3 regions of the Psychrobacillus mangrovi genome follow, and region 3 is predicted to be linked to each of the others. Evidence: riboswitches for the same ligand, from Rfam matches in the RefSeq annotation. Region 3 holds a riboswitch; each other region holds the start of a gene.
The links. Region 3 has a riboswitch for lysine ahead of WAX74_RS16570 (transporter substrate-binding domain-containing protein). Riboswitches for the same ligand answer to the same signal wherever they lie in the genome.

Region 1: linked by a shared signal. The riboswitch ahead of WAX74_RS13165 (Na+/H+ antiporter NhaC family protein) and the one ahead of WAX74_RS16570 (transporter substrate-binding domain-containing protein) in region 3 are both predicted to bind lysine.
Region 2: linked by a shared signal. The riboswitch ahead of WAX74_RS06860 (aspartate kinase) and the one ahead of WAX74_RS16570 (transporter substrate-binding domain-containing protein) in region 3 are both predicted to bind lysine.

What each region holds. Positions count from the first base shown of each region.
Region 1 is NZ_JBAWSY010000009.1:122,671-130,080, forward strand. Features, by position in the region: gene sufB (Fe-S cluster assembly protein SufB) at 1-1,162, shown strand, start outside; gene WAX74_RS13145 (DUF72 domain-containing protein) at 1,272-2,123, shown strand; gene WAX74_RS13150 (sulfite exporter TauE/SafE family protein) at 2,123-2,941, shown strand; gene WAX74_RS13155 (bifunctional metallophosphatase/5'-nucleotidase) at 2,960-4,324, shown strand; gene yunB (sporulation protein YunB) at 4,373-5,152, shown strand; lysine riboswitch at 5,203-5,386, shown strand; gene WAX74_RS13165 (Na+/H+ antiporter NhaC family protein) at 5,492-7,060, shown strand.
Region 2 is NZ_JBAWSY010000003.1:195,678-203,087, reverse strand. Features, by position in the region: gene sdhA (succinate dehydrogenase flavoprotein subunit) at 1-1,268, opposite strand, end outside; gene WAX74_RS06870 (succinate dehydrogenase cytochrome b558 subunit) at 1,317-1,928, opposite strand; gene WAX74_RS06865 (YslB family protein) at 2,220-2,636, shown strand; gene WAX74_RS06860 (aspartate kinase) at 2,684-3,901, opposite strand; lysine riboswitch at 4,056-4,235, opposite strand; gene uvrC (excinuclease ABC subunit UvrC) at 4,274-6,064, opposite strand; gene trxA (thioredoxin) at 6,117-6,431, opposite strand; gene WAX74_RS06845 (electron transfer flavoprotein subunit alpha/FixB family protein) at 7,309-7,410, opposite strand, start outside.
Region 3 is NZ_JBAWSY010000017.1:7,624-15,033, reverse strand. Features, by position in the region: gene WAX74_RS16595 (copper resistance CopC family protein) at 1-140, opposite strand, end outside; gene WAX74_RS16590 (diguanylate cyclase) at 272-1,249, opposite strand; gene WAX74_RS16585 (alpha/beta fold hydrolase) at 1,282-2,082, opposite strand; gene WAX74_RS16580 (amino acid ABC transporter ATP-binding protein) at 2,201-2,935, opposite strand; gene WAX74_RS16575 (amino acid ABC transporter permease) at 2,955-3,710, opposite strand; gene WAX74_RS16570 (transporter substrate-binding domain-containing protein) at 3,771-4,625, opposite strand; lysine riboswitch at 4,753-4,936, opposite strand; gene WAX74_RS16565 (purine-cytosine permease family protein) at 5,218-6,618, shown strand; gene WAX74_RS16560 (SLC45 family MFS transporter) at 7,261-7,410, shown strand, end outside.

The sequences.
Region 1 (7,410 bases), on a different contig from region 3:
TTACTATGTAAAACCATCCGAAGCAACTCAAAAATCATGGGATGAAGTACCAGAGGAAATCAAAGCAACATTTGATAAACTTGGTATTCCAGAAGCTGAACAAAAGTACCTTGCAGGTGTTTCTGCACAGTATGAATCAGAAGTTGTTTACCATAACATGAAGGAAGAGCTTGAAGACTTAGGAATCGTATTTAAGGATACTGATTCTGCTCTTCGTGAAAATGAAGACATCTTTAAAAAATATTGGGGAACTGTAATTCCTTCAACAGACAACAAATTTTCTGCACTTAACTCTGCAGTTTGGTCAGGTGGATCATTTATTTATGTACCACCAGGCGTAAAAGTGGATACACCACTTCAAGCATACTTCCGTATTAACTCTGAGAATATGGGTCAATTCGAGCGTACGCTTATCATTGTAGATGAAGGTGCTTCTGTACACTATGTAGAAGGATGTACAGCTCCTGTATATACAACAAACTCGCTTCATAGTGCAGTTGTTGAGATCATCATCAAAAAAGATGCTTATTGCCGTTACACAACAATCCAAAACTGGGCAAACAACGTTTATAACTTAGTTACGAAACGTGCAGTTTGTGAAGCTAACGCTACAATGGAATGGATTGATGGAAATATTGGTTCTAAGTTAACAATGAAATACCCAGCTGTTATCCTAAAAGGAGAAGGCGCACGTGGTTTGACTCTTTCTATTGCAATTGCTGGTAAAGGTCAACACCAAGACGCTGGTGCTAAAATGCTACACTTGGCTCCGAATACTTCTTCTACAATTGTTTCTAAATCTATTTCGAAACAAGGTGGGAAAGTAACTTACCGCGGACAAGTTCATTTTGGTCGTAAAGCAACTGGTGCTCGTTCTAACATTGAATGTGATACGTTGATTATGGATAATCAATCCACTTCAGATACAATTCCATACAATGAAATCCTGAATGATAATATCTCTCTTGAACATGAAGCAAAAGTTTCTAAAGTTTCAGAGGAGCAATTGTTCTACTTGATGAGCCGTGGGCTAAGTGAAGAAGAAGCAACAGAAATGATCGTAATGGGCTTCATCGAACCATTTACAAAAGAACTTCCAATGGAATACGCGGTTGAGATGAACCGTTTAATTAAGTTCGAAATGGAAGGTTCTATCGGTTAATACCAAAATTTTTATAAAGCAGCAAGGTTGAGTAAAATTAACCTCTGCTGCTTTTTTTATTTTAGCTCAAAGATGTAGTTAGTGATATGATAAATAGTGGGGTGAACACATGATAAAAATTGGTTTGACAGGCTGGGGAGATCATACAGATTTATATGTTTCTTCTCCGAAAGAAAAATTACAAGATTATAGTGCCCATTTTCCAGTAGTAGAACTTGATACAGCTTTTTATGCAATACCTACCAAAAGGAATGTTGAAAAGTGGATAAGGGAAACTCCTAATAACTTTCAATTTATTGTTAAGGCGTATCAAGGTATTACAGGCCATCTAAGAGGGGAATCTCCTTTTGATTCACTCGAAGAAATGTTTGCCCGTTACCGAGAATCCATTCAACCTTTTAAGGAATGTGGAAAGCTATCCATGGTATTAGTTCAATTTCCTCCTTGGTTTCAATGTAAAAAAGAAAATGTTGACTATTTATATAAAGTGAGAACAGAGTTAAAAGATTTTGAAGTTGCAATCGAATTCCGTCACCAATCGTGGTACGCACCTACGTTTAAAGAACCTACTATTCAGTTTCTACAAGATAACCATTTTCACCATACTGTCTGTGATGAGCCTCAAGTGGGGGAAGGGTGTGTCCCTTTGATCCCTGTTTCCACTTCAAACAGAGTACTTGTGAGACTGCATGGAAGAAATACATATGGCTGGATAAATCCAGGGGATAGTGAAAAATGGCGAGAGGTACGTTATTTATATGATTATAATTACGAAGAACTTTTTGACATTCAAAAGATTTGCGAGGAATTACATACTAACGCAAAAGAAGTAGTGGTATTATTTAATAATAATTCTGGTGGGCATGCAGCAAAAAATGCAAAAACCTTTCAACAGATGCTAGGAATAGAATTTGAAGGTTTGGCTCCCAAACAGTTAGATTTATTTGACGGAGGGATATAATGGAGTGGATTTTACTAGTTTTAGCTGGTCTTTTCTCTGGTATAGTTGGAGCTTTAGTAGGTTTAGGTGGCGGAGTAATTTTAGTGCCAGCTGTATTATTTTTTGGAACTACCCTTGCGCTAATACCTAATATTACACCTCAAAGTGTGGTAGGACTATCTGTAATTATGATGATTTTCACAGGTCTTTCATCCACACTTTCCTATATGAAAACAAAGACAGTTGATTTTAAAAGTGGGTTTATATTTTTTATAGGGAGTATACCAGGAACGATACTTGGAGCATGGGTGAACAAGGGATTAGATTTACCATCCTTTAATCTATATTTTGGCATATTACTTATTATTCTATCGACACTTCTGCTTGTACGGGATCGTTTAAAACCAGTAAAGTGGTTTGTAGAAAATGGACAGAAAAAAACATTTACAGATGATAAAAATACATATGTTTATGGATATCCAATCTGGTTTGCAATACTATTAACATTTGGGGTAGGATTCGCCTCAGGTTTATTTGGAATTGGTGGTGGATCGATTATTGTTCCTGCTATGATTCTATTGTTTTTATTTCCACCACATGTGGCTGTGGGTACATCAATGTTTATGGTATTTTTATCTTCTATCATTAACTCGATTACACATATTTCATTGGGGAATGTGCCGTGGCTTTATACGATACCGGTCATTCCAGCTGCTTATATTGGTGCGAAACTAGGTGCAAGCTTAAATAAAAAACTTAATTCGGAGACACTTGTCGTCGCCCTTCGAATTATCTTGTTATTATTAGGAGTTCGATCCATTATAGCTGGTCTTATGTAAATTTAAAAAGGTGGGTTTATGTTGAGAGAAACAATTCATATTTATCATACAAATGATTTGCATAGTCATTTAGAAAACTGGCCGACTATACATCAGTTTCTCTCCGCTAGACAAAAGATGCATGAAGGACATGATTCTTATCTCATTTTAGATATTGGTGATCATATTGATCGTTCCAATATCTTTACTGAAGGTACACTTGGGAAAGGAAATGTAGAGTTATTAAATGAGGCTGGTTATGATTATGTCACCATCGGAAATAATGAAGGCATCACATTAAGTCATGAGGAACTAGACGAAATGTATACAGATGCAAATTTTGATGTAGTTGTCTCGAACTTTACAGATAAAAATGGCATCATACCATCATGGATACTCCCATATAAAATACACAAAACTTCTTCTGGAATTCGGATTGGATTGGTAGCTGCTACCGCAGACTTTGGAATTTATTATGAAAAATTGGGCTGGCATATTCAACAGCCAATCAATCGCTTAAAAGAAGTATGTGAAGAAATAAGAGATAAAGTAGATATTATTCTTTGTATGTCGCACCTTGGAATATCTCAGGACGAAATAATTACAGAGCAAATACCGCAAATAGATGTTATTTTTGGCTCTCATACACACCATTTTTTTGATGAAGGGAAAGTGCTGAATGGTACGTTGCAAGCCGCAGCTGGAAAATATGGAGCCTATGTAGGGAAAGTTACAATAGAATTTGACCATAGCGTTAGGGAAATTACTTCTAAACAAGCTGTTCTTTATCCAATAGAATCACTGGAAATTCCCCAAAATAATGCAGAACAATTAGCATTTTGGCAGCAAATCGGAAAGACTAAGCTAGATTACCCACTTTTTATTAATCAAACATTTTTGAAGAGAGATTGGTTCGAACCATCGAGTATGTCCGGTTTCTTTGGTGAGGCATTGCTTGCTTTTACAGGAGCAGATTGTGCCATGTATCCAGCTGGTATTTTCTTAACTGATTTACAAGAAGGAATCATTACGGCAGGTGATTTGCATAGACTATTACCTCATCCAATCAATCCGTGTGTAATCAGCTTAACAGGAGCAGAATTATTGGAAGCGGTGGAGCTTTCTAAAAACGAAAAATGGCCACTTCTAGAAGTAAAAGGCTTAGGATTCAGAGGGAAATATTTGGGCGCTATGCAATTTCAGCAACTTTTCGAGGATGTAGAAGGGGATGTATACGTAAAAGGAGAACTTGTTCAGCTAGAAAAAATTTATCATCTTGCTACGCTCGATATGTTTACGTTTGGCTATTTCTTTCCCTCTTTTAAATTTGCGAAGAAGCAGTACTTTATGCCCGAATTTATACGAGATGTTTTAAAGTGGTACGGACAAAGACAGGAAAAATAGTCATTTAAAATCCTTCGGTTACATATAGATAACTAGGGGGATTTTTTTTTGTTGTTCTATCGTAAGAAGAAAAGAATCAAGTTTTTAAATATGCAGCGTAAATTAGCCATTTTTTTAGCTTGCTTTATCCTTTCTGTAGCGGGTTTGTTTTATTGGATCAATGCTCGCTTGACACCAACTTATCTGCAATATGCAGAGGTTCAGACGAATAAAATTGCCTCAATGGTTATAAGTAAAGCAATCAATACAAGAATTGCTAATGTGTTAGATGTAAATGACATTATTGAGCATGTTCCATCTGAAAGTGCAAATAATATGGTGACTACAAAATTTAACACGGAAATCATTAACCGAGTATTGTCTGATACGCAAAGTTTAGTACAATCCCATTTAGAACAAGCGGAAAAGGGTAATCTTTCAAGCTTACCTTATTTAGATGATATTGAGTACGATAAACAAACAATGGAAGATCAAGGTGGCGTCGTGTTTTTTGTTCCGATGGGGCAGGCAGCCAATATACCGTTAATCGGAAATTTAGGGCCAAAAATTCCCATTAGATTTCATGTGATTGGAAACGTTCAATCTACCGTCGTACAAAGTATAGATGAGTTTGGAATAAATAATGCCTTTGTAGATATAAGTATCTTATTGAAGGTAAATGTTCAAATTATTGTTCCGCTTGCAAGTAAAATGAGTACCGTCGAGCAAAAGATTCCGGTCGCAATGGGTTTAATACAAGGTCAAGTTCCTCAAATTTATACAAAAGGTGATGGTGGTAGTGCACCTTCTGTAGAAGTACCAATTAATCCAACACCAGTACCAAAATAAGAATGATTGCTTTAGGTTACATTTGATGTTAAAGTAATAGATGCAAAAAATGAATAGGTAGAGGCTGCATTGCTTAATAGTACTATGAGTGAGGATGACAACGAAGATCTTTTAGGAAAGGAAGCTTTGCCGAAACGAAATGTTTTTGTCATAAAACATAAAGTTGGGGTTATTTTGAAGAGGAATAACACTGTCATTTATATGGAATGATATAAATGGCGAGCTACAGAGTAAGGATTAAAGTGCATTCTTGAATTCTATAGTAGAGGCCAGCCAAAACATTTGGTTGGTCTTTTTGTTTACTGTTCTGTGCCTCCACCTAAGAAGGAGGAAATTATCTTGGAAAATACTATTTTTTCTTTATTACCACCTTTATTAGCAATCATTATGGTGTTAGTAACGAAAAGAGTTTTATTATCACTTGGAGTTGGAATTATATCCGCTTCACTTTTAGTGGAAAACTTTGCCCCACTGGATTCTATATTATTGTTATGGGAATCTTTTAAAGTATCTTTTTGGGATGAAGGTTTAAACACATATAATATTTACATTTTATCGTTTATATTATTTTTAGGAATCATTACTGCTTTAGTAAGTTTGTCTGGAGGAAGCACAGCTTTTGCTGCTTGGGCTGTACAAAGAATAAAGACTCGCAGAGGATCTAAACTTCTCACAGCGTTTTTAGGAATTATTATCTTTGTAGATGACTATTTTAATGCGTTAGCGGTTGGTCAAATTGCTAGACCTATTACAGATTCTCATAGGGTTTCGCGAGCAAAATTAGCATATTTTATCGATTCTACGTCTGCTCCTATATGTGTAATAGCACCTGTCTCTAGTTGGGGAGCATTTTTAATAAGTCAAATAGGTGTTATATTTACAACCCATGCGGTTACTACGTATACACCACTTCAAGCTTTTATGTTAATGGCTCCAATGAATTTCTATGTTATTTCTACTCTTGCCATCGTTTTCTTTATGGCATGGACAGACTTTGACATAATGCCGATGAAGAGACACGAAAAAATTGCTGTAGAAACCGGGAAATTATTTGACACGAGTAAACCAAATCCGGGAGAGCTTCAAGGAAATTTTCCAGAAAACAATTATGGAAAAGTAATTGATTTGGTTTTACCGATAGTTACACTGGTTTTGGTAACTCTATTTTCAATGTTTTGGACAGGGTATCAAAATTCAGGGAAACAGCTAGATATATTTACAATTTTTGAAAATACGGATGTTCCTTTCTCTTTATTTGTTGGAGGACTAACTGCTACTTTAATAGCTGTATTATTATACTTACGACAGCTAAAATACAATCCAACGGCAAGGGTAAGCCTTGTTTGGAAAGCGTTAATTACTGGAATTAGTTCAATGTTACCGGCAATATGTATCTTAATATTTGCGTGGTCATTATCATTTTTAATTGAAGCTCTTGGAACTGGAGCATATTTGGCAACTTTAGTTGCTGAAAACAATATTCCAGTGGGTGTAATTCCATTCTTACTATTTGTTCTAACAGCTCTAATGGCTTTTGCAACAGGGTCATCTTGGGGCTCTTTCGGAATACTACTACCTATTGGAGCAAGTATTATAATGGCAATAGAGCCGGAACTATTGTTGCCTGTATTAGCTGCAGTACTTGCTGGCGCTGTTTTTGGTGATCATTGTTCTCCAATTTCAGATACTACGATTATGTCAGCAACTGGCGCAGGAGTAAATGTTATCGATCACGTAATTACTCAGTTGCCTTATGCCATTATAAGTGCAGTCATAGCTGCTATCGGATACTTAGTATTAGGTCTAACTGGATCTGTTATTATTGGATTCGTAACAGTCGTAGTAATTCTAATTGTCTTGTTTACAGTGTGGAATATTTCTTCAAAAAAAGATATAAAACAGAGTTAAAGCAAGCTAACTAAAGCTAACCTAGGTCGTGCGCCGATCCGCTTGGGCCAAAACAATGATTGCCTCCCATCCTCTATGTAGATGAGGGCACTGAAAAACATATATTTTAATGACGTAATTGGTTTTGAAGAAAAATAAGGCACTTTCTGTTCAAAATTAAACAGAAAAGTGCCTTATTTCTTTGTCTATTTCTACGCCATATATGGAATTAAAATTGAGAGTTTCCTAGGTTGAAATAATGGGGAGCACTACCTGAATTTAATTTAATAGATAGGAAAACGATGTTTTTTTTACATAGGAGAGTGCCTACAATTGTTGATTTTCGTTTGAGATGGCGACTCCAGCCGGAA
Region 2 (7,410 bases), on a different contig from region 3:
GTAGCGTCCATATCTTCAGCATGAGTATCAAGGTTTCTCATATATTTAACTGCATTAGGACCAGCTACGCTTCCACCAAATACAGCAGAAAGTAATGAGTTAGCTCCTAAACGGTTTGCACCATGTTGTGAATAATCACACTCACCTGCAGCAAATAAACCAGGAATATTCGTCATTTGATCCTCATCAACCCATAGTCCACCCATAGAATAATGAACAGCTGGGAAGATTTTCATTGGTACTTTACGAGGGTCATCGCCAGTGAATTTTTCGTAAATTTCAATGATACCACCAAGTTTAACATCTAGTTCATGTGGATCTTTGTGTGAAAGATCTAGGTAAACCATGTTTTCACCGTTAATACCAAGTTTTTGGTTAACACATACGTCGAAAATTTCACGTGTTGCAATATCACGTGGAACTAGATTTCCGTACGCAGGATATTTCTCTTCAAGGAAATACCAAGGCTTACCGTCTTTATAAGTCCAAATACGTCCACCTTCACCACGTGCAGATTCTGACATTAATCGTAGTTTGTCATCACCAGGTATTGCAGTTGGGTGAATTTGAATGAATTCCCCGTTTGAATAATGTGCTCCTTGTTGATAAACGATAGAAGCAGCAGAACCAGTGTTAATAATAGAGTTAGTCGTTTTACCAAAGATAATACCAGGGCCACCAGTAGCCATGATAACAGCATCTCCACGGAAAGCACGAATTTCCATTGTTTTAAGGTTTTGTGCTTTAATACCGCGACAAACGCCTTCGCTATCTTTAACTATTCCAAGGAATTCCCATCCTTCGAATTTCGTTACAAGACCATCTACCTCGAAACGACGAACTTGCTCGTCCAAAGCATATAGAAGTTGTTGACCAGTCGTTGCCCCAGCAAACGCTGTACGGTGCATTAATGTTCCACCGAAACGACGGAAGTCTAATAATCCTTCAGGCGTACGGTTAAACATAACACCCATACGATCAAATAAATTTATAATACCAGGTGCAGCATCAGTCATCGCTTTTACTGGCCCTTGGTTTGCTAAGAAGTCTCCACCATAAACAGTGTCATCTAAATGTACTGCTGGTGAATCTCCTTCACCTTTTGTATTTACAGCCCCGTTAATACCGCCTTGTGCACAAACAGAGTGTGAGCGTTTTACAGGAACTAATGAAAATAGATCTACATGCGTACCATCTTCGGCCGCTTTCATTGTTGCCATTAACCCGGCTAATCCACCACCGACAACAATAAGTTTACTTTTTGCCATGTCAATCTCACTCCTCATTTTAATAGTAGTTGAACGTGTAGAAGGATCTTATACGAACGCAAGAAGAGCTTGTACACCAACTACAGATAACGCTAGGAAGATTATTAATGTTACATATGTAACAACTTGTTGTGATTTAGCAGATTGAGTAATTCCCCAGCTTACTAGGAATGACCAAATACCATTTGCTAAGTGGAAAGTAGCAGAAATTACCCCTACTATATAGAAGCCTAACATCCATGGATTAGATAAAATTTCAACCATCATGTTAAAATTAACTTCTTTCGCTCCAATAGCTGCTTGGAATCTTGTTTCAAATACATGCCAAGCGATGAATACAACAAGGAAAATTCCAGTGAAACGTTGTAAAATGAACAAATAGTTACGAAGTGTACCAAAGTTTTTCGGATTATTTTTTGCAGTAAATGCAATATAAATTCCGTAAAATGCATGGAACATCAACGGTAAGTAAATTACAAAGACTTCCAAGAATAATAAGAATGGAAGACTCTCCATAAAGTGTGTTGCCCCATTAAATGCTTCTGGTCCTTTAGTAGCAAAATGGTTAATGATCAAATGTTGCGTCAAAAACAATCCAACAGGAATAATTCCTAATAGTGAATGTAGTCGGCGCCAGTAAAATTCGCGATCTTTCGACAAAACAGTTACCCCCCTCAGATTTACATTGACGCAATGATTACTATTGTAATAGAACAATAGGTTTCATTCCGTGCACACATCATCATGTTACGAATTTATGACATATCCATTGTACTCTCAACAATTTAGAGCGTCAAGGTATCTTTCCGTTTTTTCAAAATGTTTAATGTTTCATTTTTGTATAATGATTCGTTTAATTTTTCACATACTATATACCCTTACCAAGGGAAATTTTTTTATGATAAAATAAACTAGAATATTAGAATATAGATTAGAAAGAAGGGTTGCTACTTGGATGAAAAGGAACATTCACATGTAACTTCCTTTGGATATGAATTATTACGCGATCACGTTCTTGCTTCTATTCTCGGAAAACATGAAAAAGATATTTTATATTGGGCAGGAAAAGACCTTGCCCGCAAATTCCCCCTTTATTCGATGGAAGAGGCATCCTCTTTCTTTAACGAAGCAGGATGGGGAATTTTAAAGTTAGATAAAACGACAAAAGATTCCGCTTTTTATACCTTGCAAACTTTTAATTTACCGCAAAGCGGGAAAAGTAGAAGTCATCGATTAGAAGCAGGGTTTTTAGCTGAACAACAGCAGAAAATTGGTGGTTTTTTAACAGAATGCTATGACGAACAGCAAAAGAAAAATGGAGTTGTCACTTTTCATGTTAAATGGGACCTAAAAACTACCATTTCATAATGCAAATAAAGCAATGTACGAAACTGTACATTGCTTTTTATTGATTATTAAGCAATTTCTAAACCAAATTCACTGTGTAAGGCAGTAGCAGCTGAAATCATATCACTCTGTGGAACGACTACTGATACTTTTATTTCTGATGTGCTTACCATCTTCACAGGAATATTTTCCTTCCGAAGACGATCGAACATTTGAGCTGCAACACCTGGATTAGAGACCATTCCCGAGCCCACAATCGAAACTTTCGCAAGTCCTACTTCAAAGTCTGCGAATGTAAAACCAAGATTTTTTTTATTGGTTTCCAATACTGTAATTGCCTCCGCTAAGGAATCTTTTTTGATAGAAAATGAAACTGCAGGTTTTACACCATCCACGATCGACTGCACGATAATATCAACATCAATATGATTCGCTGCAAGTGTCGTAAATATAGAAGCTAATGATCCATTAAATGGCACTTCGTATTCAATCGTTAAACGGACAATATCGGATTCAAAAGCTACTCCTCGAACAACTAAATTATTTTCCACATCCACTTCCTCCTTTAAAATAGTTCCCTCTTCATCACTAAAACTAGGGCGCACACGTAATGGAATCTTGTAATTTTTCGCAAATTCTACAGCTCTTGGATGTAATACGCCGGCTCCTAAATTAGCAAGCTCTAACATCTCATCATATTCAAGTTGCTCTAGTTTTCGAGCATTTTTAATATAACGTGGATCAGAAGTATATATTCCATCTACATCTGTGTAAATATCGCAGACTTCTGCCTCGATGGAAGCTGCAATTGCAACGGCTGAAGTATCTGAGCCGCCTCTACCAAGAGTTGTAATCTCTTCCTGCGTGGATATTCCCTGAAAGCCAGCAACAATTACTACTTTATCTTCCGCAAGTTTGTCCAAGATTTTGGAAGAATCGAACGTAAGGATCTTTGCATTTCTATGTACGTCATCTGTCTGTAATCCTGCTTGCCATCCAGTTAAGGAAATGGCCTCAATTCCTAATGAACTTAATTTGATGGCCAGTAAAGCCATTGTGACCTGTTCTCCTGTAGATAGAAGCATATCCATTTCACGTTTTGATGGTGCATCCGATAGCTCGTTTGCCAAATCAACTAGTTCATCTGTAGATTTTCCCATCGCGGAAACAACTACTACAATTTCATTACCTTTTTCTTTCTCCATTTTAATTCTTCTTGCAACATTAGCAATTTTTTCTGTAGTGGCAACGGAAGTACCACCAAATTTCATTACAATTTTACTCATGAACATCTTCTCCCTTATTTCATTATCTTTCCATGCAACCGCCTAAGTTTGCATCATAATAAAAAGGCGCTGGAGTTGGGACGATAATTAAATAAAAAAAGCTTCTCACATATTGTGAAAAGCTTTGTCCCATACACGGTCAAAAGAATTGTCCATGTGAGATAGCCCTCCAGAATATTGCATTCTGACAATTCTACATTTATTAAATGCAGAACCAACATAAGAAAAGGAAAAGCTTTTCTATGTTTCGGCGAACGACCCTTTCCTCAACTATTATAGGATCTTTTCATCCTCCTGCTGAGTACTCTTGCCAATTCGCACCTCTATCTTCACTTAAAGTGAATATTAAATTGTTTCAACCATAACATAAGATTATTCAGAAGACAATGATTTTTTCTGAAAATGCTCTATCAATATATCTGCTAACTTTTCAGGAAGTCCTGCCTTTATGAATTCTTCTTTAGTAGCAGCTTGCATTTTCTTGATGGAACCAAAATGCTTTAATAATAAAGTCTTTCTCTTAGGTCCAATTCCTTCTATACCATCTAATGAAGAAGCAATCGTATGTTTCCCTCGTTGCTGACGATGAAAAGTAATCGCAAATCGGTGTACTTCATCTTGTATACGTTGTAAAAGGTAAAATGCTTCACTTGTACGTTTCATCGGAATAATTTCCATTGGATCTCCAAATAGTAACTGGGAGGTTTGATGTTTTCCGTCTTTTGCAAGACCAGCAATAGGGATATCTAATCCTAACTCATCTTCCAAAATCTCTCTAGCAGCTTCTATTTGTCCTTTTCCACCATCAATAATGATTAAATCTGGCAAAGGCAAGTTCTCTTTCAAAACTCTTGTGTATCTTCTTCTAACAACCTCACGCATCGCTCCATAATCATCATGTTTGGCAGCTGTTTTTGTTTTATATTTCCGATAATCTTTTTTATAAGCTCTACCATCTACAAACACAACCATAGCTGATACTGCATCTGTACCATGTATATGCGAATTGTCAAACGCTTCTATTCTACTTGGAATTGCAATTCCCATTAAGTCGCCTAATTCTTCTACAGCACCAATAGTACGTTCTTCTTGTCTTTCAATAAGATGAAATTTCTCACTTAAAGCCAACACTGCATTTTTTTCTGCAAGATCTACTAAATTCTTTTTGGTTCCTTTTTGCGGAATGATGACTTTCATTTCTAATAATTCAGTTGCCAAATGCAAATCTGTACTATTTGGAACAAAAATTTCTTTTGGTTTGATGTGTTCGGGTTTTGCATAAAACTGACCTAAAAAAGTGAGGAATTCTTCTTCGGGATCACGATAAATAGGAAATAAAGAGACATCCCTTTCGATTAACTTCCCTTGTCGAACAAAGAACACTTGGACACACATCCACCCTTTGTCCACAGAATATCCAAATACATCTCTACTTGTAAAGTCGTTCATCGTCATTTTTTGTTTTTCCATCACTTGTTCAATGTGAGATATTTGATCTCTATATTCCTTAGCACGCTCAAATTCTAAGTTCTCGGCAGCAGTATGCATTTTTTCTGTCAGGTCCTTCTTCACAGTCGTATGTCCACCATTCAAGAAACTAACTATTTCTTGAATTATTTCATTATAAGTGGATTCCTCAATTTTTTTCACACAGGGAGCTAAGCATTGTCCCATGTGATAATAGAGACAGACTCGGTTAGGCATTTTCTGACATTTACGTAAAGGATATAATCTGTCCAGTAGCTTTTTTGTTTCATGAGCGGCGTGAGAATTAGGGTAGGGGCCAAAATATTTCCCTTTATCTTTTTTTACTTGTCTCGTAATAATAAGTTTAGGGTTCTTTTCAGCTGTAATTTTAATGTATGGATACGTCTTATCGTCCTTTAACATGACATTGTACTTGGGGTCATGTTTTTTAATAAGATGAAGCTCAAGTATTAATGCTTCTAATTCAGACGATGTAACGATATATTCGAAGTCAACTATTTCTTGAACAAGTCTTTGAGTTTTTCCGTCGTGAGATCCCGTAAAATAGGAACGAACACGATTTTTTAGTATCTTTGCTTTACCGACATAGATAATCGTACCTTGTCGATCCTTCATTAAATAACAACCTGGTTGATCTGGTAAAATTGCACACTTCTGTTGAATTAAATCATTCATATTATCACCTGTTTAAAAAAACCGGGCACCATTCAGGACACCCGGCTTAATATTATGCGTTTTTCTCTACAAATTGAACCAATGCTTCTTTTGGTTGGAAGCCAACTGCTTTGTCTACTGGTTGACCATCTTTAAATAATACTAAAGTTGGGATAGACATAATACCAAATTGACTTGCAGTTGCTTGGTTTTCATCTACATCTACTTTTACGATTTTTACTTTATCGCTCATTTCAGCATCCATTTCTTCTAAAACAGGAGCAATCATTTTACAAGGCCCACACCATGTTGCCCAAAAATCTACTAATACTAATCCTTTTTCCACTTCTGTAGAGAAGGTTTGATCTGTTCCGTGAACTATTGCCATTAAAAAATTCCTCCTTTGGTTAACTATAAATAGATTATAGCAGACTCATATTGCTACATCTACATATTAGCTTCACACATGTTGAAGCAATTGTTTCCCGAAGCTTACCACTTGCTACCACTCGCTTTCCGTGAGCGAGCAACGATCCTCCTTCACAGATCTCGCTTGAGTGCACTGAAAAACTTACGTTATAAATGACGTAATTATTTTCTGAAGGGCAATAATAAGGCACATTCTGTTCAATTTTAACAGAATGTGCCTTATTTCTTTGTCTATTTCTAAATCTCTATGTATGGACTTTAATTGATGGTATCTTGGGTTAAAATTATAGGGAGCGCCTACATGCATTTACTTAAATTTATTATACAGGAAAACGATGTTTTTTTAGATAGAAGAAAAGTTTAATTGTAAGTATACAATAGTTGATTGTAGCGGAAGTCGGCGACTTCAGCCGGAATTGCATGAGCTGAAGACCCTGGACTGAGCGTAGCGAAGGAAGCGGCTGAAGCCATGCTGGCGGAAAGCGTCCGCCTAGAACGGAAATCAACGGTTTCCAGGCAAAAAGTGAGTATGTGAACGAAATGTCGTTCATATACTCGCTAAGCTATACCATGAAGAGTTTTTCAGTGCCTTCGCTTCGTGTGGAGGTCTTGTCTGTATCGCTTTTCCCGCAGGAGTCGAGCGGCTTCTCAAAACAATATCTTAAAAATCTCTGAAAAAGGCACATTCCTTAGCGAGTGTGCGTTCCTCAAAGAGCCCGGGGAAAGGGAGTCGTTTCAACGATTTTCTTATTTATTGGACAACCCCTTCAGTGCCATCCCACTTCCCTTACTCTCCTACAAGCAAAAACTCGGCTCCAAAGAGAGCCGAGTTGCTTTTAAGCATTTACTTTAAGTTGTTTGAATTCTTCCGTCAGCATTGGGATTACTTCAAAAAGGTCTCCAACAATACCGTAGTCAGCTACTTTGAAAATACTTGC
Region 3 (7,410 bases):
AAATTTAGGGAAATCTCATTCAGTTCTTCTGTTACAACTTGCCCACTTTCAGGATTGGAACTCTCTAATCCTGTATGTGCCCAAGCAGAATTTGCAAAAGCAAACATGAAAATAAATGATACTAAAATTATTTTTTTCATTATAATCCTCCTTATAAAATCCTTAACCTATTATAGCCACTCTTTGTGAGGAAAGTATGAAATTACTTTCAACAAAAAAGAGGTATATTAACAACCTCCTCATTTTTAATGATAACTATTCAACCTTTGAGTTATAAATCATCCTTATGCGTCACGCGATTTCTTCCGTTTTCTTTCGATGCATAAAGTGCTAAATCAGCATTTTCCATAATTGTCATATCGGAATCGCCATTTTGCATTGTAGCCACTCCAATACTAACAGTTATTATTTGGTCAATTCTCCATTCAGCGGACTGTACTGTTCTCCGTAATTCTTCCGCTTTTTCTTTCGACCTTTCTTTATTCGCTTCCGGCAAAAGGACTACAAATTCTTCTCCACCGAAACGAGCAACTATATCCTCCACTTTAAAAGTACTATTTAAAACTTCAGCTAGTTTTATTAATACATGATCTCCTATTAGATGTCCCCAAGTATCATTCACCTTTTTAAAGAAATCTAAATCTAAAATGAGTAATGAAAAAGGCATGTTATTTTTTTGGAACAAAGCGATATGCTCTTTCAATCTTTCCATAAAAAAGCGTCTATTTTTTAATCCCGTAAGTGAATCTGTCACGGAAAGTTTCTCTAACTTTGTATTTAACTTCATTAATTGTATTTGCTTTTTTTCTATTTCATTATGAAGTAGTTCAAGTTTATCAAGCGCAAGATTCTTTTCTCGTAATGCTTCCTCTGCATGTTTTTTTGCGGAACGTATTTGCTGCTCGTAATCAATACGTTTACCCATTTTCATGAATACACAGTCGACACCCTCAACATCATCCTGTTTAAAATATTTTGCATTTAGTAATAAAGGAACGTCTTTTCCTTCATGATCTTTTAAGCTTAAGTACATTTCCTCCACATGTCCGTTTAAATGAAGAAATGGATAAAAGTATGTATGGAAAAGTAACTTGTTGGATACTGACATAACAGATTCTATATGAGTGTCTAATAATTCTTCAAATGTATAACCTATCATATTACAAAATGTTTCATTTAATTCAGTGATCACACCTTGATTTGTAATACAAAGATATCCAAAAGGAGCCGTGTTTAGTCTCTCCCTCATTTTTTACACAACCTTTCGAAGAACAATTACATTTAAGGTAATAAAAGATATTCATTTATTAAACGAACTGTTTCTTCATGATGACTAAGGTGAGGATAGTGACCTTTTGCTTCCATTAATCGAAATGTACTATTTTTCAGATGACTATGCAAAAACTCTCCAACCTCAATCGGCACGACACTATCATCTGAACATTGAATAATGAGTGTTGGAACAGTAGAATGTGCTAAATCCTCCCTATGATCAGATAAGAAGGTTACCTTAGCGAATTGTCTAGTGATTTCCGCATCTACTGCAGTAAAACTTTTCTCCAACTCTTGCGCTAGCATTGGCTTTTCTGGATTTTTCATTGCAAGTAGCGACATAAAGCTTGCCCATCCTTCAAAATTCATTTCCATCAAATCTAAAAGTTCAGTTACATCACTAACCTCAAAGCCTCCAATATAGGCCTCGTCATTTAAATAGCGAGGAGATGGGCCTATCATTATTAGACTTTCAAAATAGTCTGGATGTTTTATAGAAGCTAGCATACCTATCATCGAACTTACGGAATGACCTACAAAAATGACATTATTAAGTTCTAACTCTTCTATAATCTCAATTAAATCTTGAGCATAACCATATAGTGAATTATATTTTTCTGGATCATATGCCGTCAGATCTGACTTACCCGACCCGACATAATCGAATAAAACAACTCGAAATTTTGATTCAAAAAAAGGTACCATCAAACGCCACATACTTTGACTACAGCCAAATCCATGACCAAATATAATTGTTTTTTCTCCCTCACCCAGTACTTTTACATTATTACGCGCTAAAACATTTGTCATATTTAAACCCCCTTTGGTGATCTAATATATAATTGAAAATAAAAAAAGGCTTCCCTTCTCATGTTGAAGGGAAACCAAATAATAATCAAGTAGAATAATAAATTTGTTCCTAATAAGCTTATTTTAATGTACGCTTTAAAAACTCTCTCGTTCGTTCTTGTGTTGGATTATTAAAGATTTGTTCAGGGCTTCCTTCTTCTGCAATAACCCCTTTATCCATGAATACAACTCTATCGGAAACTTCTTTTGCAAATTCCATTTCATGCGTTACGATTAACATGGTAAGCCCGGTTTCGGCAAGTTCCTTCATGACTTTCAGAACTTCTCCCACCATCTCTGGATCAAGAGCGGAGGTTGGTTCATCGAACAGCATTACATCTGGTTCCATCGATAAAGCTCGAGCTATCGCAACACGTTGTTTTTGGCCACCGGATAGTTGGCTTGGTTTTGCATTCACATACTGGTCCATACCAACCACTTTCAAATATTTGAGTGCTTTTTTCTCTGCTTCTTCTTTAGACCGTTTTAATACTTTTACTTGACCAACAACACAGTTGCTTAACACATTATGATTATTAAATAAATTAAATTGTTGGAAAACCATTCCTAGCTTTGTTCGGTAAGCATGGATATCATGTTTATCATCCAATATATTTTCACCATGATAAATAATTTGTCCACCACTTGGTTTTTCTAAAAGATTAACACAACGAAGAAGTGTGGATTTACCGGATCCAGAAGAACCAATGATGCATACAACTTCTCCCTTACTCACGGAAAAGTCAATATCTCTTAATACTTCATGGTTACCAAAGGATTTGTTTAAATGTTGTATTTCGATTACTTTTTCCATATGATCCACTCCTTCCTTCTTATAATCCTGCATTGTTTTTTGGTAGTGTGACTTGTGTTGGTTGACCGATCATACTGTAGTTTTCAGGTCCATCTAATCTTCTTTCAACATAACGTAAAATGATTGTTACCGTAAACGTCATGACGAAGTACAAAATACACGCAACAAAAAACGGCTCAAAATATTTGAAGCTGATTCCTGCGACGGTTTTTGTTTGGAAGTATAGTTCTGTTACACCTATTACATTCAGTACTGACGTATCTTTAATATTTATAATAAATTGGTTTCCAGTAGCTGGTAAAATATTTCGTACCACCTGCGGCAATACTACATGAAGCATCGTTTGGATATGATTCATACCAATTGCTTGTGCTGATTCAAATTGTCCTTTATCAATGGAAATGACACCACCACGAACAATCTCGGCCATGTAAGCCCCTGTATTAATAGATACAATAAAAATAGCTGCAGCAGTTCTGTCCATATCAACACCAAAAGCTAAAGCAGACCCATAATAGATAACCATCGCTTGTACGATCATCGGTGTTCCACGGAAAAATTCAATATACATTGTTAGAATGGCATTTACTATTTTCAAGAAAATTCGTTTTGCTTTTCGTTCTGGCATAGGGATTGTTCGAATAACTCCCGCCAGCAAACCAATAATGGCTCCAAAGATTGTACCAATGATAGAGATTAAGAGCGTCATACCTGCTCCACGTAGGAACATCGGCCAGTTATTGGTAACCATTGATATTATATACTCAATGCTCATACTTATCCTCCTCATAAATTAAACCGACTGCAAAGAGATGCAGCCGGTATCACTTCATCTTTATTCAGAAGCTGGTTGATTTTTAATGGCAGTATCCATAATGTTTTGACGATCTTCTTCTGATATTCCCGCCAATATATCATTAATTTGTTTTGTTAAGTCACTGCCCTTTTTGAGTCCAACTGCAACTGCTGTTTCTTCTTCATCCGCAACAAATCCATCGGTAAATTCAACCATCGCAAAATTTTCGTTCGCTGATGAAGCACTAATTCCTTCCGGACGCTCGGAAACATAACCATCTAGCATTCCAGACTCTAATGCAACACGCATTGCTGGGAAATTATCCATCGCTGGTTGTTTTTTTACACCTTTAATTTGGTCAATTACACCGTAATGTGAAGTATTTAATTGTCCTGACACTTTTGCTCCACTGAAATCTTGGATAGAAGTAGCTCCTTCATAAGGTCCACCTTTTTTAACTACCATTACAAAATTAGAAGTGTAATAGTTTTCAGAGAAGTCGATTGTTTGTTTACGCTCTTTTGTAGGGGACATTCCCGCTATGATTGCATCAATTTTATCTGATTGTAACGATGGAACAAGTCCATCCCATTCTGTTTTAACGATAACTAGTTCTTTACCTAATCCGTCTGCAATTCGTTTTGCAATTTCTACATCATATCCACCAGCATATTCTGCGTTTCCATCAATCTTCACTCCACCATTGGAATCATCTAGTTGTGTCCAGTTAAAAGGTGCATAACCAGCTTCTAAACCTACTGTAAACGTATCTGCTATTGCTTCTTTAGTATTATCAGTTGAAGATCCTGAAGTTTCTGTTGCATCCGTTCCACATGCTGCTAGAAGCATGATGATTGACACGAACATTGCTAGAACTATTAATTTGTTTTTCATTCTATTACTCTCCTTTTATATAAGATTATGTTTTTGACTACTAAAAAAGGACAACTTACACAAAAAAAGACCTGAGATGAACTCAGGTCGCAATATGTATAGTTGCCCTAAATCCTCTACTTTTCCCAAATGAGATAGCACACCACTACAAACCGGGATGTTTATAGTGGACAGTCCTGTAGTTATTCACTACAGACCCAGCAAGTAATACCGAGAATTATTACAAACTTCGGCGACATTTCCTTCTCCCTAGAATCATGGCTTCTCAAACTCCACTAAGGACTGTTAAACATCGCGCCTCTACCCCACTGTATAAGTGAGGTCGTATTCAATTATTGTCCATAGTCTACAACACGAATGAATATCTGTCAATCACTCTAGAAGTAATAACAAGTTTCTGAATTAAAAATAATCTTTTAAAAGTAAATGCATTTTTTCAAATGCAGTAGCAAATAATAAACTCTATCCGACTAATCGTTTAAAAACCTTGATATTAGTGGTATAATAGGATACGGATGAAGTGGTAGACGAATTTATTAAAAAAATGGAAGTGAGTTTTTTTATGAACTAATACAAAAAAGGAGATGATATTATGGGATCTGTCAAAGTAGCAGATCACAAAGTGTCAGATGAGATGAAAGATGATTATTCATTAGATAGAGTGCCTCGAGATCAAAGGAAGATGGGTTGGTTTAGTGTTACCAATATCACATTTGGTATCGCAACGGCAATTTTTTATTTTCAAATGGGAAGCGTTATGGCACTTCAATTCGGAGCCATAAATGCTATCATATCCTCCATATACGCGATAATCGTTGCCGGTATACTCGGAACGTTCATAGCTTATCTATCAGCCAAATCCGGGATGAACGTTAACTTATTATCAAGAGGCGGAGGTTTTGGTTACATAGGTGCATCGTTAACCTCATTCATTTATGCAACAAACTTTATCATGTACTGTGCATTTGAAGGCCTGATTTTAGTTTCCGCAGTTCACACCTTCTTCCCCGCCCTACCTGAATGGGCACTAATTATTTTCTTCGGATCTATTGTTATTCCATTAAATTGGTTTGGTATTAAACAACTAGATAAATTACAAAAATGGTCTTTACCGATTTTCGGTATTTTTTTATTATGTGCCATTATAATGTCATTCTTCACTCCATCCGTTTATGAAGGAGCATTTTGGACGTATATGCCAGAAGGCGTGCAGGTGGGTGGCCAAGCTTTACTACTTTGTATAGGAATGCAGCATGGAATAATGGGTCTGACAGCTTTACTTTCTTCAGACTACGCGCGTTTTCTTAAACCAAAGGATCTTAAAATAGGCTCTCTAGCAATAGGCTTTATTCCACAAATCTTCTGTTTTGGAGTTATGGGTGGTCTTGGTATATGGTTCGGTGTTCGTTTAGGTGAACCAAATCCAGGTGTTTATATCGTTCTACTCTTAGGGCTCGGTGGCGTATTATTCACCATGTTAACTCAACTTAGAATTAACGTTACCAATATCTACAGTAGTTCCCTATCACTTGCTAGCTTCTTTGAGAACGTATTTAGATTTACGCCAGGCAGACGATTTTGGGTTGTTGTCTCAGGATTATGTGCAATAGGATTAATGCTAGGTGGTATTGTGGATCATTTAGATACAGCAATGACATTCCAAGGAGTCTTTTTACTTGCTTGGGCATCGATACTAGTTACGGATGCCATGATCGTGAAAAAACTATTAAAAATTGGTCCTGGTTATTACGAGGCTCGACACAAATATTTATATAAATGGAATCCTGTTGGTGTAGTATCTTTACTTATCTCAAGTGGTTTGGGTACAATAGCCGCACTAGGATATATGGGATCATTTTTGGAAAGTACTGCAGCATTCTTTGCAGCAATTTTAGCAGCTATAATCACCGTGATTTTAGCCGTTTTTACAAAAGGTAAATATTATAGCAAAGAGCTTCCAAATGACATTCCTAAGGAAGATTATATTGCATAATAGTTAAAAAGATATTTTCTATCCGCAACTATTAACCATTCAATCAGCTTACCCTTCATTTTTTAACTTCCAGATAGCCTTCTTATAGGCATACAATTCGTTTTATACTATATTCTCACTCTTTTAGAAGGAAGAGTTTATAGTAGGCTGGTTGCCTATTGGTTGCTCTACTTATTCCCTCAACAGATTTATGCTTCGAATTTTATCATTTAATATATCATCTAATAATAAAACAGACACTGCCTGATCGGTATAATACAACTAACTAATGCACCTTGTATCTCTACAGGGTGCATTTTTTATTAATTGTCTTTGTTAACCTTCGTCGTTGTTTTTCAAAGAAATAATCTGTTCATCTAGTACAATGCCAACCGTACGTACGCGCGCATGCGGCGTGTAAGGCGTACATCCAGATAACACCTACTGATATAGTTTTCTATTCATTTCATCACAATATTGAATATAGAATTATTATTTTGAAACTTTGTACTTTTTACTAGTAGATTCTTGCTGTCAGCTCTAATGCATAATTAATTAGAATTATAAACCAAACGATATGGACTCTTTACTTCCACAAAACCATATACATAAAAGTACAATATTTTATAAAAAAATGAATACCTTTTCTAGAGGGGGAATGCGATGAAAAAGATGTGGTTTTTGGGATTTGGCTTTTTTAGCATTAGTTTAGGGTGGTCTCTATATAACGCATTTGTTCCTTTTTTCCTAAACGATTTTCTTACAAGCACTGCATTAATTGGTTTTCTTATGACGATTGATAATTATTTTGCT